2 regions of the Serratia sp. TSO36 genome follow, and region 2 is predicted to be linked to the other one. Evidence: predicted binding sites of a transcription regulator. Region 2 holds the regulator's gene; the other holds the start of a gene.
What was found. The regulator LexA, encoded in region 2, represses DNA repair genes until DNA is damaged. The targets are predictions, from matches to a motif close to TNCTGTATGTACATACAGNA.
Positions count from the first base shown of each region.

Region 1: rmuC (DNA recombination protein RmuC) is a predicted target of LexA. The motif match lies at 2,518-2,537, and genes of this name have one in related genera.

Region 1 is NZ_JBJZOU010000002.1:259,669-269,113, forward strand. Features, by position in the region: gene udp (uridine phosphorylase) at 179-940, shown strand; gene ACK3CV_RS01520 (tyrosine-protein phosphatase) at 1,071-1,853, shown strand; gene ACK3CV_RS01525 (DedA family protein) at 1,933-2,463, shown strand; gene rmuC (DNA recombination protein RmuC) at 2,604-4,151, shown strand; gene ubiE (bifunctional demethylmenaquinone methyltransferase/2-methoxy-6-polyprenyl-1,4-benzoquinol methylase UbiE) at 4,230-4,985, shown strand; gene ubiJ (ubiquinone biosynthesis protein UbiJ) at 4,999-5,607, shown strand; gene ubiB (ubiquinone biosynthesis regulatory protein kinase UbiB) at 5,604-7,235, shown strand; gene tatA (Sec-independent protein translocase subunit TatA) at 7,316-7,579, shown strand; gene tatB (Sec-independent protein translocase protein TatB) at 7,583-8,152, shown strand; gene tatC (Sec-independent protein translocase subunit TatC) at 8,156-8,926, shown strand; gene tatD (3'-5' ssDNA/RNA exonuclease TatD) at 8,980-9,445, shown strand, end outside.
Region 2 is NZ_JBJZOU010000024.1:417,810-427,254, reverse strand. Features, by position in the region: gene ubiA (4-hydroxybenzoate octaprenyltransferase) at 1-511, shown strand, start outside; gene plsB (glycerol-3-phosphate 1-O-acyltransferase PlsB) at 577-3,042, opposite strand; gene ACK3CV_RS22730 (diacylglycerol kinase) at 3,191-3,559, shown strand; gene lexA (transcriptional repressor LexA) at 3,662-4,270, shown strand; gene dinF (MATE family efflux transporter DinF) at 4,373-5,710, shown strand; gene ACK3CV_RS22715 (CsbD family protein) at 6,026-6,235, shown strand; gene zur (zinc uptake transcriptional repressor Zur) at 6,338-6,850, opposite strand; gene ACK3CV_RS22705 (sugar O-acetyltransferase) at 7,095-7,667, shown strand; gene dusA (tRNA dihydrouridine(20/20a) synthase DusA) at 7,778-8,788, shown strand; gene pspG (envelope stress response protein PspG) at 8,946-9,164, shown strand.

The sequences.
Region 1 (9,445 bases), on a different contig from region 2:
TTTAGCGGCGCGTTCCGGATGCGTCATAGTTCTTTTTTTGTGATAAAAATCACAAAAAATATGTAGCATGTAATTTGTTTCTCTTTTCATAGTGATTTTCGTCACGTAATTAAGCGGCGATTTTCAGTAGAGTGCTTTTTTGTTCCTCCCAATAAACATGATCCATGAGGAGTCTCGTATGTCTCAGTCTGACGTTTTTCATCTCGGCCTCACCAAGAACGATTTACAAGGGGCCCAGCTTGCCATCGTGCCGGGCGATCCGCAGCGCGTAGAGAAGATTGCCAAGCTGATGGAAAATCCGGTGCATCTGGCCTCCCATCGTGAATTCACTACCTGGCGCGCGGAGCTGGACGGCAAGGCGGTGATCGTCTGCTCTACCGGTATCGGCGGCCCGTCTACCTCTATCGCGGTGGAAGAGCTGGCGCAGCTGGGCATTCGCACCTTCCTGCGCATCGGCACCACCGGCGCCATTCAGGCAAACATCAACGTCGGTGACGTACTGGTCACCACGGCGGCGGTACGCCTCGACGGCGCCAGCCTGCACTTCGCGCCGATGGAGTTCCCGGCGGTCGCGGACTTCGCCTGCACCACCGCGCTGGTGGAAGCGGCCAAGGCCAGCGGCGCCACCACGCACATCGGCGTGACCGCCTCCTCCGATACCTTCTATCCGGGCCAGGAGCGTTACGACACTTACTCCGGCCGCGTGGTCAGCCGCTTCAAAGGCTCGATGGAAGAGTGGCAGGCGATGGGCGTGATGAACTATGAAATGGAATCCGCCACGCTGCTGACCATGTGCGCCAGCCAGGGCCTGCGTGCCGGCATGGTGGCCGGGGTGATCGTCAACCGCACCCAGCAAGAGATCCCGAACGCCGAGACCATGAAAAACACCGAAAGCAAAGCGGTGCAGATCGTGGTGGACGCCGCCCGCCGCCTGCTGTAATCGCCTTTCCCCCAACGGGCCGCCGACGCGGCCCGTTTTTCCATTCGCGGCGAATCTGTTACGGTGATACTCCTCAGCGCTGCGCCGATGGCCGCCGCGCGTTGTCATAACAAAAACAACGAGGACGTTTATGACCGCCCAGATCCTGCTTCATCCTTCGCTCGCGCCGCTCGACGGCGGCATCAATTTCCGCGACTTCGGCGGCAACGGTGTGGCCGACGGGCGCCGCATCAAGCGCGGCCTGCTGTTCCGCTCCGGTTCCCTCGAGCGGCTGACGGAAAACGACTGCGCCTTTCTCGCCGGCGTGCCGGTGCGCTCGGTGCTGGACTACCGTGATGCCGACGAGGTGCAGGCCAAGCCGGATATTCTGTGGAGTGGCGCCGACTATCACCACGTGCCGGCCAACCCGCTGAGCAGCGAAGTCAACGCCAACCTGGAGAAGCTCACCAACGAGACGCTGGCCGCCTTCGACGCCCGCGCGTTCATGCTGGAGCTGTATCGCCGCCTGCCGTTCGGCAATGCGGCCTATCAGCGGCTGGCGCAGCTGTTGAGCAATCCTGGCGGCGGCGCCATCGTGCAGCACTGCGCGGTCGGCAAGGATCGCACCGGGGTCGGTTCGGCACTGGTGCTGTTCGCGCTGGGGGCCGACGAAGCGACGGTGCTGGAAGACTATCTGCTGACCGAAACCACGCTGGCCACTTTCCGCGAGCAGATGCTGGATCAGCTGTCTATCAAGCTGAATGCAGCGGCGCTGGAGCAATTCGCCTACGTGCTCAGCGCGCGCGAGGAGTTCCTGATGACGGCGCTGGGCTGCATCCGTCAGCAATACGGTTCCACCGATCGCTGGCTGGAAGCGGAATACGGCCTGGGCGCAGCCCAGCGCGAAGCGCTGCAGGCGTTCTACCTCGAGTAAATCGCCGCGCGTTTAGCCGGGGTTTAACTCGCCCCGGCCTATCCTAGGCGGCGAATTATCGCGTATCAGGAGCCCCGCATTGAGCCTCAATGACGTTATCAACTGGGTCAGCGACGTCGTGCGTCAGCACGAAGGCTGGGCCATTCCCATCATCTTCTTCCTGGCGTTCGGCGAGTCGCTGGCGTTTTTGTCGCTGCTGCTGCCGGCCACGGTGATCCTGCTGGCGCTGGGCGCGCTGATCGGCGAAAGCGGCATCGCCTTTTGGCCGATTTGGGCCGCCGCCGCCGTCGGGGCGTTTTTCGGCGACTGGCTCTCTTACTGGATCGGCTATCACTATCAGGATCGCGTGGCGCATATGTGGCCGCTGTCGCGCAATCCGCAGCTGCTGGCGCGCGGCCACGCGTTCTTTGAACGCTGGGGCGTGCTGGGCATCTTCATCGGCCGCTTCTTCGGCCCGCTGCGCGCCGTGGTGCCGCTGGTGGGCGGCATTTGCGGCATGCCGCAGCGTTATTTCCAACTGGCCAACGTCACGTCGGCGATGATCTGGGCGTTCGGCATTCTGGCGCCAGGGGCATTCGGCATCAAGTGGCTCAGCCAGTGGCTTGGCTGATTTCTCGCTAAATTGCGCAGCGCCGCGCAATATTGTGCTCGGCGGGCAAAATCAGGCTGGACATCCATACAGCCTCCCCTTAACGTGACGGGCAATGGGCGTGTGAAACGCCGGAACGGCAAGGTGCAACAGGAGGCAGGGTGGATACCAGTCTGATTTATGGGATTGGCGGCGTAGCGATCGGCATGCTGTTGGGGTGGCTGATCGCCAGTCTGCGGGTGCAGCAGACGAATGCGCAACATGAAACCGAACTGCGGTTGCTGGAGCAAGCGTTGCAGCAGGCGCAGCAGGAAACGGCGGCGCGGCAGGATGCTCTGCAGCGCCACGAGCAACAGCTGCGGCAGAGCGAGCTGGAGCTACGCAACCTGCACAGCCAGTTGGCGGCCGGGCATGAAAAGCTGCAACAGCTCAACCATTGGCGCAACGAATGTGAACTGCTTAATCAGGAGCTGCGCGCCCAGCGTGAGGTCAACAGCGCGCAGGAGGCCGAGCTGCGCGAAGTCACCATCCGTCTGGAAGAGACGCGCATGGCGGCGGAAGAGAAGCAGCGCCTGCTTATCAACAGCGAACAGCGCCTCACCACCCAGTTTGAAAACCTCGCCAACCGCATTTTTGAACACAGCGGCCGCAAGGTGGACGAGCAAAATAAGCAAAGCTTGGATCGGTTGCTGCTGCCGCTGCGTGAACAGCTGGACGGGTTCCGCCGTCAGGTGCAGGACAGTTTTGGTCAGGAAGCGCGGGAGCGCCACACGCTGACGCACGAGATACGCAATCTGCAGCAGTTGAACGCGCAGATGGCGCGCGAAGCCATCAACCTCACCAAGGCGCTCAAAGGCGACAACAAGACGCAGGGCAACTGGGGCGAGGTGGTGCTGAGCCGGGTGCTGGAGGCTTCCGGCCTGCGCGAAGGGCACGAGTATGAAACGCAGGTCAACGTGCGGGTGGATCACCAGAGCCGCATGCAGCCCGATGTGATCGTGCGCCTGCCGCAGGGCAAGGACGTGGTGATCGACGCCAAGATGTCGCTGATCGCCTACGAGCGCTATTTCAACGGTGAAGACGAGGTGGAGCGCGAAGCGGCGCTGAGCGAACATATCGCCTCGCTGCGCGGCCACATTCGCATGCTGGGCCGCAAGGACTATCAGCAGCTGCCGGGGCTGCGCTCGTTGGACTATGTGCTGATGTTCATTCCGGTCGAGCCCGCCTTCCTGCTGGCTATCGATCGCGAACCGGAGCTGATCAGCGAAGCGCTCAAGCACAACATCATGCTGGTCAGCCCGACCACGTTGCTGGTGGCGCTGCGCACCATCACCAACCTGTGGCGCTATGAGCATCAAAGCCAGAACGCGCAGCGCATCGCCGATCGCGCGGCGAAACTGTATGACAAGATGCGGCTGTTCGTGGACGATATGTCCGCGCTGGGGCAGAGCCTGGACAAGGCGCAGGGCAGTTATCGTCAGGCGATGAACAAACTGAGCGAAGGCCGTGGTAATCTTATCGGCCAAATTGAAGGTTTCCGCGCGCTGGGGGTTGAGGTCAAACGGCCGATAAACCCGCTGCTGGCGCAGCAAGCCGGCGCGCAACACGATGAAGCGGAAGAGGCGAACGACGACGATGTCGCCGCGCTGCCGCAGACGAAAGACGATGACGATACCGCCGGGGAACCGGGCTTCGTTTCGCACGGCTGAGGCCGTGGCGAGGTGGGGTATTCTCCGAGCTTCTGGTACACTCATCCACACAAAATTGACTGAATAGCAGGCAGGACAATGGCAGATCAACCGCAGGAAACCACCGATTTCGGTTTTCGCACCGTCGCTAGAGACGAAAAACAGGCCATGGTGGCGGACGTTTTTCATTCGGTAGCGGCAAAGTATGACGTGATGAACGACCTGATGTCGTTCGGCATCCACCGTATCTGGAAGCGTTTCACCATTGACTGCAGCGGCGTGCGCCGCGGGCAGCGCGTGCTGGATCTGGCCGGCGGTACCGGCGACCTGGCCGCCAAGTTCTCCCGCATGGTCGGCGAGCAGGGGCAGGTGGTGCTGGCGGACATCAACGATTCGATGCTGAAGATGGGGCGCGAGAAACTGCGCGATCGCGGCATCGTCGGCAACATCAATTACGTGCAGGCCAACGCCGAAGCGCTGCCGTTCCCGGACAACTACTTCGATTGCATCACCATCTCCTTCGGCCTGCGCAATGTCACCGACAAAGACAAAGCGCTGCGCTCGATGTTCCGCGTGCTCAAGCCGGGCGGCCGCCTGCTGGTGCTGGAGTTCTCCAAGCCGCTGCTGGCGCCGCTGAGCAAGGCTTACGATGCCTACTCCTTCCACGTGTTGCCGAAGATCGGCGAGCTGGTGGTGAAAGATCCGGACAGCTACCGCTACCTGGCGGAATCGATCCGCATGCACCCCGATCAGGAAACCCTGAAGGGCATGATGGGCAACGCCGGTTTTGAAAACGTCACCTATTTCAACCTGACCGGTGGGATTGTCGCCCTGCATCGCGGCTTCAAGTTCTGAGAGGGAGATGCCGATGCTGTTTACCCCTCTGCTGACCGCTGCGCTGGAAACCTCGCTGAATAACCTGCTGTTTCGCGATCGCAGCATGAAAGCCGCTCGCCAACGCCTGGCGGGCAAGGTGCTGCGCATCGAACTGGAAGAGCTGGCTTCGCCGCTGGTGCTGGTGTTCAGCGAACTGCGCGTGGACGTGCTGGGGCAGTCCGAAGACAGCGCCGATTGCACGGTGCGCAGCCGCATTCCCGTCTTACTGAAGCTGCGCGATCGACAGCAGTTGCCGGTGCTGATGCGCAGCGGCGAATTGACGGTGGAAGGCGATATTCAGGTGGTGCAACAGCTGGTTGGCCTGCTCGATCTGGCGGAGTGGGATCCGGCGGAGTGGCTGGCGCCTTACATCGGCGATATCGCCGCCCAGGGCATTACGCAGGCGCTGGGAAAAGGCGCCTCGCTGCTGAAAGCCGGCTTTATGCGCCGGCAGCAGGACATGGCGGAGACGTTGACGGAAGAGTGGCGCCTGGCGCCGGGGCCGCTGGAAGTGGTGTGGTTCAACGAAGAAGTTGATGCTCTCGCCCGCAGCGCGGAAGCGCTGTTTGCCCGCATGGACAAGTTGGAGGGCAAGCGATGACCCCAGGCGAACTGCGCCGTTTGTATTTTATCGTTCGCGTTTTTCTCAGCTATGGGCTGGACGAACTGATCCCTAAAATGCGTTTGACGCTGCCGCTGCGCTTTGGCCGCCGGCTGCTGTTCTGGATGCCGAATCGGCACAAGGACAAGTCGCTGGGTGAACGTCTGCGGCTGGCGCTGCAGGAGCTGGGGCCGGTATGGATCAAGTTCGGCCAGATGATGTCGACCCGCCGCGATCTGTTTCCGCCGCACATTGCCGATCAGCTGACGTTGCTGCAGGATCGGGTGGCGCCTTTCGACGGCGCGCTGGCGCGTAAACATATCGAGCTGGCGATGGGTGGCCCACTGGAAACCTGGTTCGACGATTTCGACCAGCAGCCGCTGGCCTCTGCCTCGATCGCGCAGGTGCATACCGCGCGGTTGAAAACCACCGGCCAGGAAGTGGTGCTGAAGGTGATCCGGCCGGATATCGGGCCGATCATCAAGGCCGACGTGCGGCTGATGTACCGGTTGGCCGGCTGGGTGCCGAAGCTGTTGCCGGACGGCCGCCGTCTGCGCCCGCGTGAAGTGGTGCGCGAGTACGAGAAAACCCTGCTGGACGAATTGAACCTGCTGCGCGAAGCGGCCAACGCCATTCAGCTGCGCCGCAATTTCGACGGCAGCCCGATGCTGTACGTACCGGAAGTTTATTCCGACTACTGCCGTGAAAGCGTATTGGTGATGGAACGCATCTACGGCATTCCGGTCTCGGACATCGCCACGCTTGAACGGCAGGGCACCAACATGAAACTGTTGGCGGAACGCGGCGTCCAGGTGTTCTTTACCCAGGTATTCCGCGACAGCTTCTTCCATGCGGACATGCATCCCGGTAATATTTTCGTCAGCTACGAACATCCTGAAGATCCTTGCTATATCGGCATCGACTGCGGCATCGTCGGCTCGCTGAACAAGGATGACAAGCGCTATCTGGCGGAAAACTTCATCGCCTTCTTCAACCGCGATTACCGCAAGGTGGCGGAACTGCACGTCGACTCCGGTTGGGTGCCGCGCGACACCAACGTGGAAGACTTCGAATTCGCCATTCGTACCGTGTGCGAGCCGATTTTCGAGAAGCCGCTGGCGGAAATTTCCTTTGGCAACGTGCTGCTCAACCTGTTCAACACTGCGCGCCGCTTCAATATGGAAGTGCAGCCGCAGCTGGTGTTATTGCAGAAGACCTTGCTGTATGTTGAAGGGCTGGGGCGCCAGCTCTACCCGCAGCTGGATCTGTGGACTACCGCCAAGCCGTTCCTCGAGAGCTGGCTGCGCGATCAGGTCGGCATTCCTGCCGTGGTGCGCGCGCTGAAAGAGAAAGCGCCGTTCTGGGCGGAGAAGCTGCCCGAACTGCCCGAGCTGTTTTACGACAGCCTGCAGCAGCATAAACTGTTGCAACAAAGCGTTGATAAGCTGACCAACCAAATGCAGGCTCAGCGGGTTCGTCAGGGGCAGTCACGTTATTTGTTCGGCGTTGGCGCTACACTGTTAGTAAGCGGTACGCTGTTGCTGCTGGGGCAAATCGAGGTGTTTCCCGCCTGGATGATGGCCGCCGGCATCGTATGCTGGGTGATTGGCTGGAAGCGAACCACCTGATTTAATTCGTTACTCTGGTAAAGCCGAGCCTATAATGCGGGCTGGCTTTAAAAGACCCTTTAAAATTAGAGGTAATTGAAATGGGCGGTATTAGTATTACGCAATTGTTGATCATCGCAGTGATCGTGGTGCTGCTGTTCGGCACCAAAAAACTGCGCACGCTGGGCTCCGATCTCGGCGCCTCGATCAAGGGCTTCAAAAAGGCGATCGGCGACGATACGCCGTCGAACCCCAACACGGCTGAAAAAAGCAGCCTGGATGACGCTGACTTCGCGGCCAAGCCTATTACCGATAAGCAGCCGGAAGTGAAACCGGAAGAGTCGAAGAACAAAGAGCAGGTATAAACCGTGTTTGACATTGGGTTTAGTGAGCTGCTGCTGGTGCTGGTGATCGGCCTGATTGTTCTGGGGCCGGAACGGTTGCCGGTCGCGGTCAGAACGGTGTCGGGCTGGATCCGCGCGCTGCGCTCGCTGGCGGCCTCGGTGCAGCACGAACTGTCTCAGGAACTGAAGCTGCAGGAGCTGCAGGACAGCCTGAAAAAAGCCGAACAGGCCGGCCTGCAGAACCTGACGCCGGAACTGAAGGCATCGATGGATGAGCTGAAAGACGCGGCGGAATCATTGAAACGCACCTACCGGGGCGAGACAGAAGAGCTGGCGAACACCATTCATAACCCGCAGATCACCGATCCGGAAGCTTTGCACGACGGCGTGACGCCGGCGGAAGCGGCAACCCGCGTCAGTGCGCCCGCCGCCGTGCCAAAATTGGCAGCGGAGCCTGAGGCCGTTGAGGCTGCATCCCCGGCTGCGCCCGTGGCGGCGCAACCGGCCAAAGCACCGGTGGAAACTGCGCCGGCACCTGTCGAACCTGTTGCGGATAAAACCCCAGCGTCTCACCAACCTAGTGGCGATCGTTAATACATGGCTGTTGAAGATACCCAACCCCTTATCAGTCATCTGATAGAGCTGCGCAAGCGGCTGTTGAACTCGATTATTTGCGTGCTGGCGGTGTTCGTGGTGCTGGTGTTTTTCGCCAACGACATCTACCAGCTGGTTTCTGCACCGCTGCTCAAGCAGCTGCCGGCCGGGGCGAGCATGATCGCCACCGACGTGGCGTCACCGTTCTTTACGCCGATCAAGCTGACCATGATCGTCTCGGTGTTCGTCTCCGCGCCGATGATTCTGTATCAGGTGTGGGCATTCATCGCGCCGGCGCTGTACAAGCATGAACGCCGCCTGATGATGCCGCTGCTGGTGTCCAGCAGCCTGCTGTTCTACCTCGGCATGGCCTTCGCCTACTTCATCGTGTTCCCGCTGGCCTTCGGCTTCTTTGCCAAGACCGCGCCGATGGGGGTGACCATTGCGACCGACATTAAAAACTACCTCGATTTCGTCATGGCGCTGTTTATGGCGTTCGGCGTCGCCTTCGAAGTGCCGGTCGCCATCATTCTGCTGTGCTGGAGTGGTGTCACCTCGCCGGAAGATCTGAAGAAGAAACGGCCGTATGTATTGGTCGGCGCGTTTGTGGTCGGCATGCTGTTGACGCCGCCGGACGTGTTCTCGCAAACCCTGTTGGCAATACCGATGTATCTGCTGTTTGAAGTGGGGGTATTCTTCGCTCGCTTCTATACCGGCAAGCGTCGTCCGCAAGCGGAAGAAGAAGACGAGGGTGACGAACCCCCAGCACCCTGATCCATATTGATTGCTAAGCCGCCCATTGGGCGGCTTTTGCTTTGGAAAAAACCATGTTTGATATCGGCGTTAATCTCACCAGCAGCCAATTCGCCAAAGATCGCCAGGCGGTGGTGGAACGCGCCCGCGCCGCGGGCGTGACGGGGATGTTGATTACCGGCACCGATCTGGCGGAGAGCCGCGAGGCCGCCGAACTGGCGCGGCAACATGCGGGCTACTGTTGGTCTACCGCCGGCGTGCATCCGCACTACGCCAGCGGCTGGGATGAACACACCGCCGAGCAGATTTATGCGTTGGCCGCGCGCCCTGAAGTGGCAGCGATCGGCGAATGCGGCCTGGATTTCAACCGCAATTTCTCGACGCCCGCGCAGCAGGAAGCGGCGTTCACCGCGCAGCTGGCGCTGGCGGCGGAGTTGGCGCTGCCGGTGTTTCTTCATTGCCGCGACGCACACGCACGTTTTGCCGAGCTACTGACGCCGTGGTTGGATAAACTGCCCGCGGCCGTGGTGCACTGCTTCA
Region 2 (9,445 bases):
GTCGCTGGCGGCGCTGGCGCTGGCCTGGGCGTACCCGTTCATGAAGCGGGTGACCAACCTGCCGCAGTTCGTGCTGGGCGCCGCGTTCGGCTGGGGCATTCCGATGGGCTATGCGGCGGTCAGCGAATCGCTGCCGCTCAGCTGCTGGCTGCTGCTGCTGGCCAACATCTGCTGGACGGTGGCCTACGACACGCTGTATGCGATGGTCGACCGCGACGATGACCTGAAGATCGGCATCAAATCCACCGCTATCCTGTTCGGCCGTTATGACAAGCTGATCGTCGGGCTGTTGCAGTTCGCGACGCTGCTGCTGCTGGTGTGGGTCGGTTATCTGGCGCAGCTCGGCGGGGCGTTTTACTGGTCACTGCTGCTGGCGGGCGCGCTGTTCATTCACCAGCAGAAACAGATCGCCGGCCGCGAGCGCGAGGCCTGCTTCAAGGCCTTCCTGCAGAACAACTATGTAGGGCTGGTGGTGTTCATCGGCATCGCGCTGAGCTATCTGCCGACGTAACGCTTCCCTTCCGCAAGAAAAAAGGCACCCCGAGGGTGCCTTTTGTGTTTCCGCGCCGGGCGAAATCACTCGTCTTTCTCTTCTTCCGCATCGGATTGCGGCAGGGCGTTGGTTTCTTCCGGCATGTTGACGCTTTCGATGGTCAGCTTGATCTCCGGCGTGATCAGATCGCTCAGCATGTTGTACACCTCGAGGGTGTGCTCGCGGATCGCATCGCCGCTGTCGTTGATATAGCCTTCTTCGCGCAGCGTCGCCACCAGGGTGGAGAACACCGCCTTGTCGAAGAATTCCGGCGCGTTGATGCCGTGCAGCACCGACAGACGCTGCGCCATGATGCGGCTCTCTTTCTCCAGCGCGCCGCGGTTGATGCTCGGGTTGGCGCTGAGGATCGACATGGTGATGGCGTAGCGTTGCAGGGTTTCGCGCACCCCGGCGGCCAGCAGCTGCAGCGGACGAATGCGCGCCGGGTTCAGCACCAGCTCGTCGCCTTTGTCGCAGATCAGCTGTTGACGGATCAGCTCGTCGATCACCGGCCGCAGCACCTCCGGCAGCTGTTCCTTGTCGTCATGCAGGAACAGCTCGGCTTTCAGCATCGGATAGATCATGCCGATTTGGCGCAGCAGCTCGGCGCGCGATACCCGGCGGTGATGCATCACGATGCTGGCGATCAGCGATGGCAGCACCAGCAGGTGGTGGATGTTGTTGCGGTAATAGGTCATCAGCACCGCCTGCTCGCGCGGCAGGATGATGATGTCGCCGATGCTGTCCTTCTCCACCTCGAACTTGTTCATGTTCAGCGCGTGATCCAGCAGCTCGTCCGGCGTTTGCGTCGGCACGGTGACGTCACGCGCGTAAGGCGCGTTGCGCATCAGCTGCAGGTAGCACTCGAGCTGTTCGATCAGCTGTTCGCGGGTCAGCGAACGCTGGCGCGAGGCCAGCAGCGCGGTGGAACACAGGTTCATGGCGTTGGCCGCGGCGGCGTTGTTGATGCGCACCATGATCTGGCCGGCCAGATCGTTGACCGTCGGCGTCAGCCAGCTTGGGCGCTGGGCTTCGATCGGATCGATCGACTCGCGCCACTGCGGCACGTTCTGGTTGAGGTAAGCCGTCAACGGCAGCGGCTCGCCGAAGTTGACGTAACCCTGGCCCAGGTTGCGCAGCTTGCGCAGGCCGCGCAGCATCTGCGGCAGGCTCTCTTTTTCCTTGGTGGCGCCGCGCAGCTCTTTGGCATAGGTACCCACTTCCATCACGTGCTCGTAACCGATGTAAATCGGCACCAGCGTGATCGGACGGGTGCCGCCGCGCAGCATCGCCTGGATGGTCATCGACAGGGTGCCGGTCTTCGGCTCCAGCAGGCGCCCGGTGCGGGAACGGCCGCCTTCCACGAAGTATTCCACCGAGTAACCGCGGGTGAACAGCTCGCCGAGGTATTCGCGGAACACCGTCGAGTACAGCTTGTTGCCCTTGAAGGTGCGGCGGATGAAGAACGCGCCCAGGCGACGGAAGATCGGGCCGGCCGGCCAGAAGTTGAGGTTGATGCCGGCGGCGATGTGCGGCGGCACCAGGCCCTGGTGATACAGCACGTAGGACAGCAGTAGATAGTCCATGTGGCTGCGGTGGCAGGGCACGTAGACGATCTCGTGGCCGTCCTGCGCCAGCTGGCGCACGCGCTCGGCGTTGGTGACGTTGATGCCCTGATACAGCCGGTTCCAGGTCCAGCTCAGCACGCGGTCGGACAGGCGCACGGTTTCGTAGGAGAAATCGGCGGCGATCTCTTCCATCAGCGCGATGGCGTTTTGCTGGGCCTTCTCATGCGAGATCTTCTTGCTGCGCGCTTCGTCCTCGACCGCTTTTTCGATCGCTTTGGACGCCAACAGCTTGTTAAACAGATCCTGACGGGCCGGCAGGCTCGGGCCCACGGCGGCCAGGCGCTGACGCGAGAAGTGCATGCGCGCCACGCGCGCCAGTTTCTGCGCGATGGTTTTATCCGTTCCGTGTTCGGTGGCCATGCGGCGCAGCGAAACGGTGTTGGAGAAACGCACGAAGCTGTCGCGGCCGAGCCACAGCACGGCGAAGAATTTCTGCACGCCGTTCAACAGACGCAGGTGCGGCGTACCGTGGCCTTCGCGGCCCGGTGAGCGGCCGAACATCACCGAAACCGGCAGCATCTGAATGTCGAGATCCGGATTGCTGCGATGCAGATCCAGATAGTCGTGGAACAGCTTTACCGACTCTTCTTTCGGGGTGTAATAGCGGAACACGCGCGGGCCGTCGTGAATGAACACGTAGCTCGGCAGCACGGTGCCGTCGATCTCCAGCGAGTTGAGCGGATCGGGCAGATCCTGCGCCAGGCACTGGGTGCGCAGCGTCAGCAAATCCGCCTTGGAATTGTAAGGTAAAACATACAAAATCGGCCGTGAGGGATCCAACCCTAGCTCGGTAACCGGATCTGAAGGGATGACCTTACTTCTTACCAACAATTTAAGTGGTAAATTCAATATTTTATAATAAATTTTACGCCAACCTGACATAACAACGTGAAGCCTCTTGTTAGCAATGCGCCGCAAGCATACCAGAAACCGGGTAGCAGATCTGTGGTGTTCGAAATCCGAGAGCCGTCAGCGCGGACTGTTCTAGACTCTTTTTATTATGACCGACCTCTGAGAAAGGCACGAAAACATGGCAAACCAAGCAACCGGCCTGACCCGCATCATTAAGGCCGCCGGCTACTCCTATAAAGGGCTTTCCGCCGCCTGGCAGCACGAAGCGGCGTTCCGCCAGGAACTGGTGGTCACCCTCCTGGCTATCATACTGGCTGTCTGGCTGGATGTGGGTGCGATAGCGCGCATTTTATTGATCGGATCGGTAGCGCTGGTGATGATCGTCGAGATCCTGAACAGCGCGATCGAGGCGGTTGTGGATCGCATCGGCAGCGAACATCACGAGCTGTCCGGCCGGGCCAAGGACATGGGATCGGCGGCGGTGTCGCTGGCGATCGTGCTCGCGCTGTTCGTTTGGGGCACGGTCTTATGGCAGCACTTCGGCTGACGAAAAGCGCCTACTGACTGATTTTTATTTAATCTTCGGTTCCCAATCCGCGCTTACCTGTATATACTCACAGCAAGACTGTATAAACAAACAGGGGGCGGAATGAAAGCACTAACTACCAGACAGCAAGAGGTCTACGACCTGATTCGCGAGCACATTTCGCAAACGGGCATGCCGCCAACGCGTGCCGAGATCGCGATGCGTCTGGGGTTCCGTTCGCCTAACGCCGCTGAAGAACACCTGAAGGCGCTGGCACGCAAAGGCGTGATCGAAATCGTCTCCGGTGCTTCGCGCGGTATCCGCCTGCTGATGGAAGAAGAAGAGGGGCTGCCGCTGATCGGCCGTGTCGCCGCCGGCGAGCCGCTGCTGGCGCAGCAGCACATCGAAGGGCACTACCAGGTGGATCCTTCCCTGTTTAAACCGAGCGCCGATTTCCTGCTGCGGGTGAACGGCATGTCGATGCGCGACATCGGCATTCTGGACGGCGATCTGCTGGCGGTGCACAAAACGCAAGACGTGCGCAATGGCCAGGTCGTGGTGGCGCGCATCGAAGACGAAGTGACGGTCAAGCGCCTGAAAAAGCACGGCAACGTGGTTGAACTGCTGCCGGAGAACAACGAATTCCAACCGATCGTGGTCGATCTGCGTCAGCAGAATTTCACTATCGAAGGGCTGGCGGTCGGCGTGATCCGCAACGGCGACTGGATTTAATCGTCGCACCCTCAGTGCCGCCTCCTTGTATCAATCGCCCCTGTTCTGGGGCGTTTTTGTTTCTGACCTTGCCATTCGCCACCGCTACGGGAACGTCTCATCATGCGCTTGATTTCCGCCTTTACCAGCGACACCGATAAAGCTCTGTGGCGCCTGGCTCTGCCGATGATTTTCTCCAATATTACCGTGCCGCTGCTCGGGCTGGTGGACACCGCGGTGATCGGCCACCTCGACAGCCCGATCTATCTGGGGGGGGTCGCGATCGGCGCGGTGGCGACCAGCTTCCTGTTCATGCTGCTGTTGTTCCTGCGCATGAGCACCACCGGCCTGGCGGCGCAGGCGCTGGGGGCACAGAACCCGCAGGCGCTGGCGCGCGCCTTTATGCAACCGCTGCTGTTGGCGCTGCTGGCCGGAGCGGCGATCGTCCTGCTGCGTTATCCGTTGATCGAACTGGCGCTGCGGATCGTCGGTGGCGATGGCGAAGTGCTGGAACAGGCGCGGCGTTTTCTTGAGATCCGCTGGCTCAGCGCCCCGGCGGCGCTGGCCAATCTGGTGCTGCTGGGCTGGCTGCTCGGCGTGCAGTACGTGCGGGCGCCGGTGATCCTGCTGATCGTCGGCAACCTGCTGAATATCGTACTGGATATCTGGCTGGTGATGGGCCTGGGCTGGAACGTTCGAGGGGCGGCGGCGGCCACCGCCATCGCCGAATACGCCACGCTGTTGCTCGGCCTGTGGCTGGCGTGGCGGGTGATGCGCCTGCGCGATATTACCCTGCCGATGCTGCGCCAGGCCTGGCGCGGCGATCTGCGTCGCCTGCTGGCGCTCAACCGCGACATCATGTTGCGTTCACTGTTGCTGCAACTGTGCTTTGCGTCGCTGACCATTTTCGGCGCTCGTCTGGGGAGCGAGGTGGTGGCGGTCAATGCGGTATTGATGAATCTGCTGACGTTCACCGCCTATGCGCTCGACGGCTTCGCTTATGCGGTGGAGGCCCATTCAGGCCACGCCTACGGCGCCCGGGACGATAGCCAACTGCGTAAGGTGTGGCACGCGGCCTGCAGGCAGGCGGGGCTGGTCGCGTTGGCCTTCGGCCTGGCGTATGCCGTTACCGGCCAGCAGATAGTGGCGGCGTTGACCTCCTTGCCGGAGCTGCGTGCGTTGGCTGCCCATTATTTACCGTGGCAGGTCATTCTGCCGCTGGTCGGGGTGTGGTGCTATTTGCTGGACGGCATGTTTATCGGCGCCACGCGCGGCGCCGAGATGCGTAACAGCATGGCGGTGGCTGCGGCAGGGTATGGTCTGACGCTGTTCAGCGTGCCGCTGCTTGGCAACCACGGGCTTTGGCTGGCGCTGGCGGTGTTTCTGACGTTGCGCGGCGTGGCGTTGGGCTGGATTTGGCACCGCCACCAGGTGCGCGGCAGCTGGTTTACCGCACATTAACCCGGGCGTTCTGTTGGGGTAATGGTTAGTTTTTCTTATGTTTTATGTCATGTTTGCTTACATGTTTTCAGCCTAGTCCCGTTCGCGTTAGTTCGTTGTTTGCTGGCGTTTTTTGTTTTTATTTTGTCAGTTAATGGTTTTTTGTTCTGTGTTTTGGCTTTTTTATTTCCACGTTTAACTAGAATGAATCATGTGGCTGGTACATGAAGGGGAACGGTGCTCCTTAAGGTGAAGGGAGCATCAGCCAGAAAAATTTCTGGTTAACCCCGGCCGGCGACAGGGATCACTGATTCACCACAGGTTAACGGAGAGACTATGAATAAAGATCAAGCCGACGGTAACTGGAAGCAGCTGAAAGGCAAAGTGAAGGAAAAATGGGGCAAGCTGACCGATGACGATCTGACGGTCATCGAAGGGAAACGCGAACAGCTGGTCGGCAAAATCCAGGAGCGCTACGGTTACCAGAAAGAGGCGGCCGAAAAAGAGGTGAAAGCCTGGGAAGAACACACCAAACACCGCTGGTAATTTGCAGGGCCGCCATTGAAGGCGGCTTGCCCAGCGCAGGCCGGCGTCGCTCTCATCCTCTGGCGCCCCGGCCGCAGGTACAGGGAGGTACCTGACTTCGTCTTACTTCTTCTTGATGGCGATGCTGTGATCGTGTTCGGCGCAGTCATGCTTGCTGTCGCACGCCTCAACCTCCACGCAGCCGGCGCACAGACCGTGCGCTTCCACCACGCTGTGCCGCAGCGCAAATCCTGCTTCCTGCGCCAGCTTCTGCAGCGTTTCCTCTACGCCTTCGGTAGTGCGTTCGGTCACCTGGCCGCAGCGGTCGCAGATAAACAGTGCGGACGTGTGCATCGGCTGTTCAAAATGGTGGCACAGCACGTAGCTGTTGGCGGATTCCACTCTATGGATAAACCCTTGCTCCAGCAGAAAATCCAGCGCGCGGTATACCGTCGGCGGCTTGGCCTGCGGTTCGGCGACGCGCAGCAGATCGAGCAGGTCATAAGCGCTGATTGCACCGGGTTGCTGAGTCATCAGACGCAGCACTTCCAGCCGCTGCGGCGTCAATCGCACATTGCGTTGCTGGCAGAGGCGTTCCGCCTGCGCCAGCAGCTTTTCCTGGGTGGTTGAGTTCATCGCAAATATCCCGGTACGTAAAAAAGCCGATTTTACCATGATTACGGCGAATCGCCGAGAGTTGCCCCCTTTCCCCTGAGGATAGCGCAGGGAAAGGCGCGCAGAGTGCGCTAAAAGAGAGATGCATCACAACTTTTCCCCGCCGCAGGGCGACAAATCAACATTGCCGGTTTTAGCGCTGGAGAGCGGCGGGCGAGAGCGGTATAACGCGCTTCACCCGCGTGATGAGCAGGAGCCTTGTGCGATGACGGAAAGAGAGAAGCTGTTAAGCGGCCAGGTGTACAACAGCCGCGATGAAGAATTGATTGCTATGTACCATCGGGCCAGGGCGTTGACCAAAAGCCTGGGCGAGCTGGATTCGCATCAGACGGACGAGAAAAACCGTCTGCTGGGCGAACTGTTCGGCGCCTGGGGCGAGGCGAGCTGGATCGAAACGCCGTTCTGGTGCGACTACGGGCAGCATGTCCGCATCGGCAAGAACTGTTTTATCAACGTCAATGCGGTGTTCCTCGACTGCAATACCATCACCATCGGCGACAACACGCTGATCGGCCCCAACGTGCAAATCTACACGCCGAGTCATCCGCTGAAGGCCGGTGAACGCTTTACCGGTGACCCGGCTTTCCCTTTCCGCACCTCGGCGCAGCCGGTGTCCATCGGCAGCAATGTGTGGATCGGCGGTAACGTGGTGATCTTGCCCGGAGTGACCATCGGCGACGGCACCACTATCGGCGCGGGCAGCATCGTGACCGGCGACATCCCGGCCAACGTGCTGGCGCTGGGGCAGCCGTGCCGGGTTATCCGCGCGTTGGAATAGGGCGCAGATAAGGCGGTTTTCCCAACGGCGCCGATTGTCGTTATAATAGCCGTTTGCGGCCGCGCGCCGTTCGTTGAACCCAGACAGACTCAGGTAGCCAGTAACTCAGCATGACGAAAGACAACCACGCCCCAACCTACGCCGCCAATCGTTTCTCCATCGCGCCGATGCTCGACTGGACCGATCGTCATTGCCGTTACTTCCACCGCCTGCTGACCAAGGAAACGCTGCTGTACACCGAAATGGTGACCACCGGCGCGATCATCCACGGCAAAGGCGACTACCTGGCCTACAGCGAAGAAGAGCATCCGGTGGCGCTGCAGCTGGGCGGCAGCGATCCGGCCGCGCTGGCGCACTGCGCCAAACTGGCGGAGCAGCGCGGTTACGACGAGATTAACCTCAACGTCGGCTGCCCGTCCGATCGCGTGCAAAACGGCATGTTCGGCGCCTGTTTGATGGGGCAGGCGACGCTGGTCGCCGACTGCATCAAGGCGATGCGCGACGTGGTGTCGATCCCGGTGACGGTGAAGACCCGCATCGGCATCGACGATCAGGACAGCTACGCCTTCCTGTGCGACTTTATCGAGACCGTCGCCGGGCGCGGTGAGTGCGACATGTTCACCATCCACGCGCGCAAGGCCTGGCTCTCCGGCCTCAGCCCGAAAGAGAACCGCGAAGTGCCGCCGCTGGACTATCCGCGCGTCTATCAGCTGAAACGGGATTTCCCTGCGTTGACCATCGCCATCAACGGCGGGGTGAAAACGCTGGAGGAGGCGCGGCAGCACCTGCAGCATCTGGACGGCGTGATGATGGGGCGCGAAGCGTACCAGAATCCGGGCATCCTGGCGCGGGTCGACAGCGAACTGTTCGGCGCGCAGACCGCAGTGCCGGACAGCGTGGCGATCGTCGAAGCGCTGTATCCGTATATCGAGCGCGAGCTGTCCAACGGCACCTATCTCGGCCACATCACCCGCCACATCCTCGGTTTGTTCCAGGGCGTGCCGGGCGCGCGCCAGTGGCGTCGCCACCTGAGCGAGAACGCCCACAAGCCGGGCGCCGATGCGCGGGTGGTGGAGCAGGCGCTGGCGCTGGTGCGTCAGCCGCGTGTCGAAATGGCGTAACCCACAAAAATTTTGACCAACAGTTAGTGTTTTTCGCCAGGCATTCGGCGCGTTGCCGGATGCCTGCCCCGTTCTTTCAATAGGTTAGCACTTTCGCCGTTCTGGCACGCTTCTTGTAATCCACTCTGCAGATACGTTGAGTTGCAAAGGAGCAATCATGTTGGAAATCTTCTTTCTCATTGGCTTTGTGGTGATGCTGATGGTGACCGGCATCTCGCTGCTGGGGATCTTCGCTGCGCTGTTGGCGGCGGCGGCGTTCATGCTGGTGGGCGGGTTGTTCGCGGTGGTCATCAAGCTGCTGCCGTGGCTGATTTTGGCGGTGGTCGGGGTATGGATTTACCGCGCGATGCAGAAACCGCAGGCCAGGCGTTACTGATTTTTTGCTGAATAATCAGACAGTCACACTGAAACTTGCACGATTTTTCGCACCGCGAATGCGGCAACGATCACAGCTTGGCAGTTTTCCCCGGCGATGTGGCACATAAAGCGTGTTTTTTGCCGGATGGGGCTGTTAGGATGTTTGTCGATGCAGTGATGCGACCGATTTCATCACCGTGAGAGACAACCAAAATTCGTGTTGCTGAAGCAACCCCCTGTCTCTGGCGGACTCTGCTCTACCCCTACAAAACGCAGTAACAGAAAGGGCTCCGCAAGGAG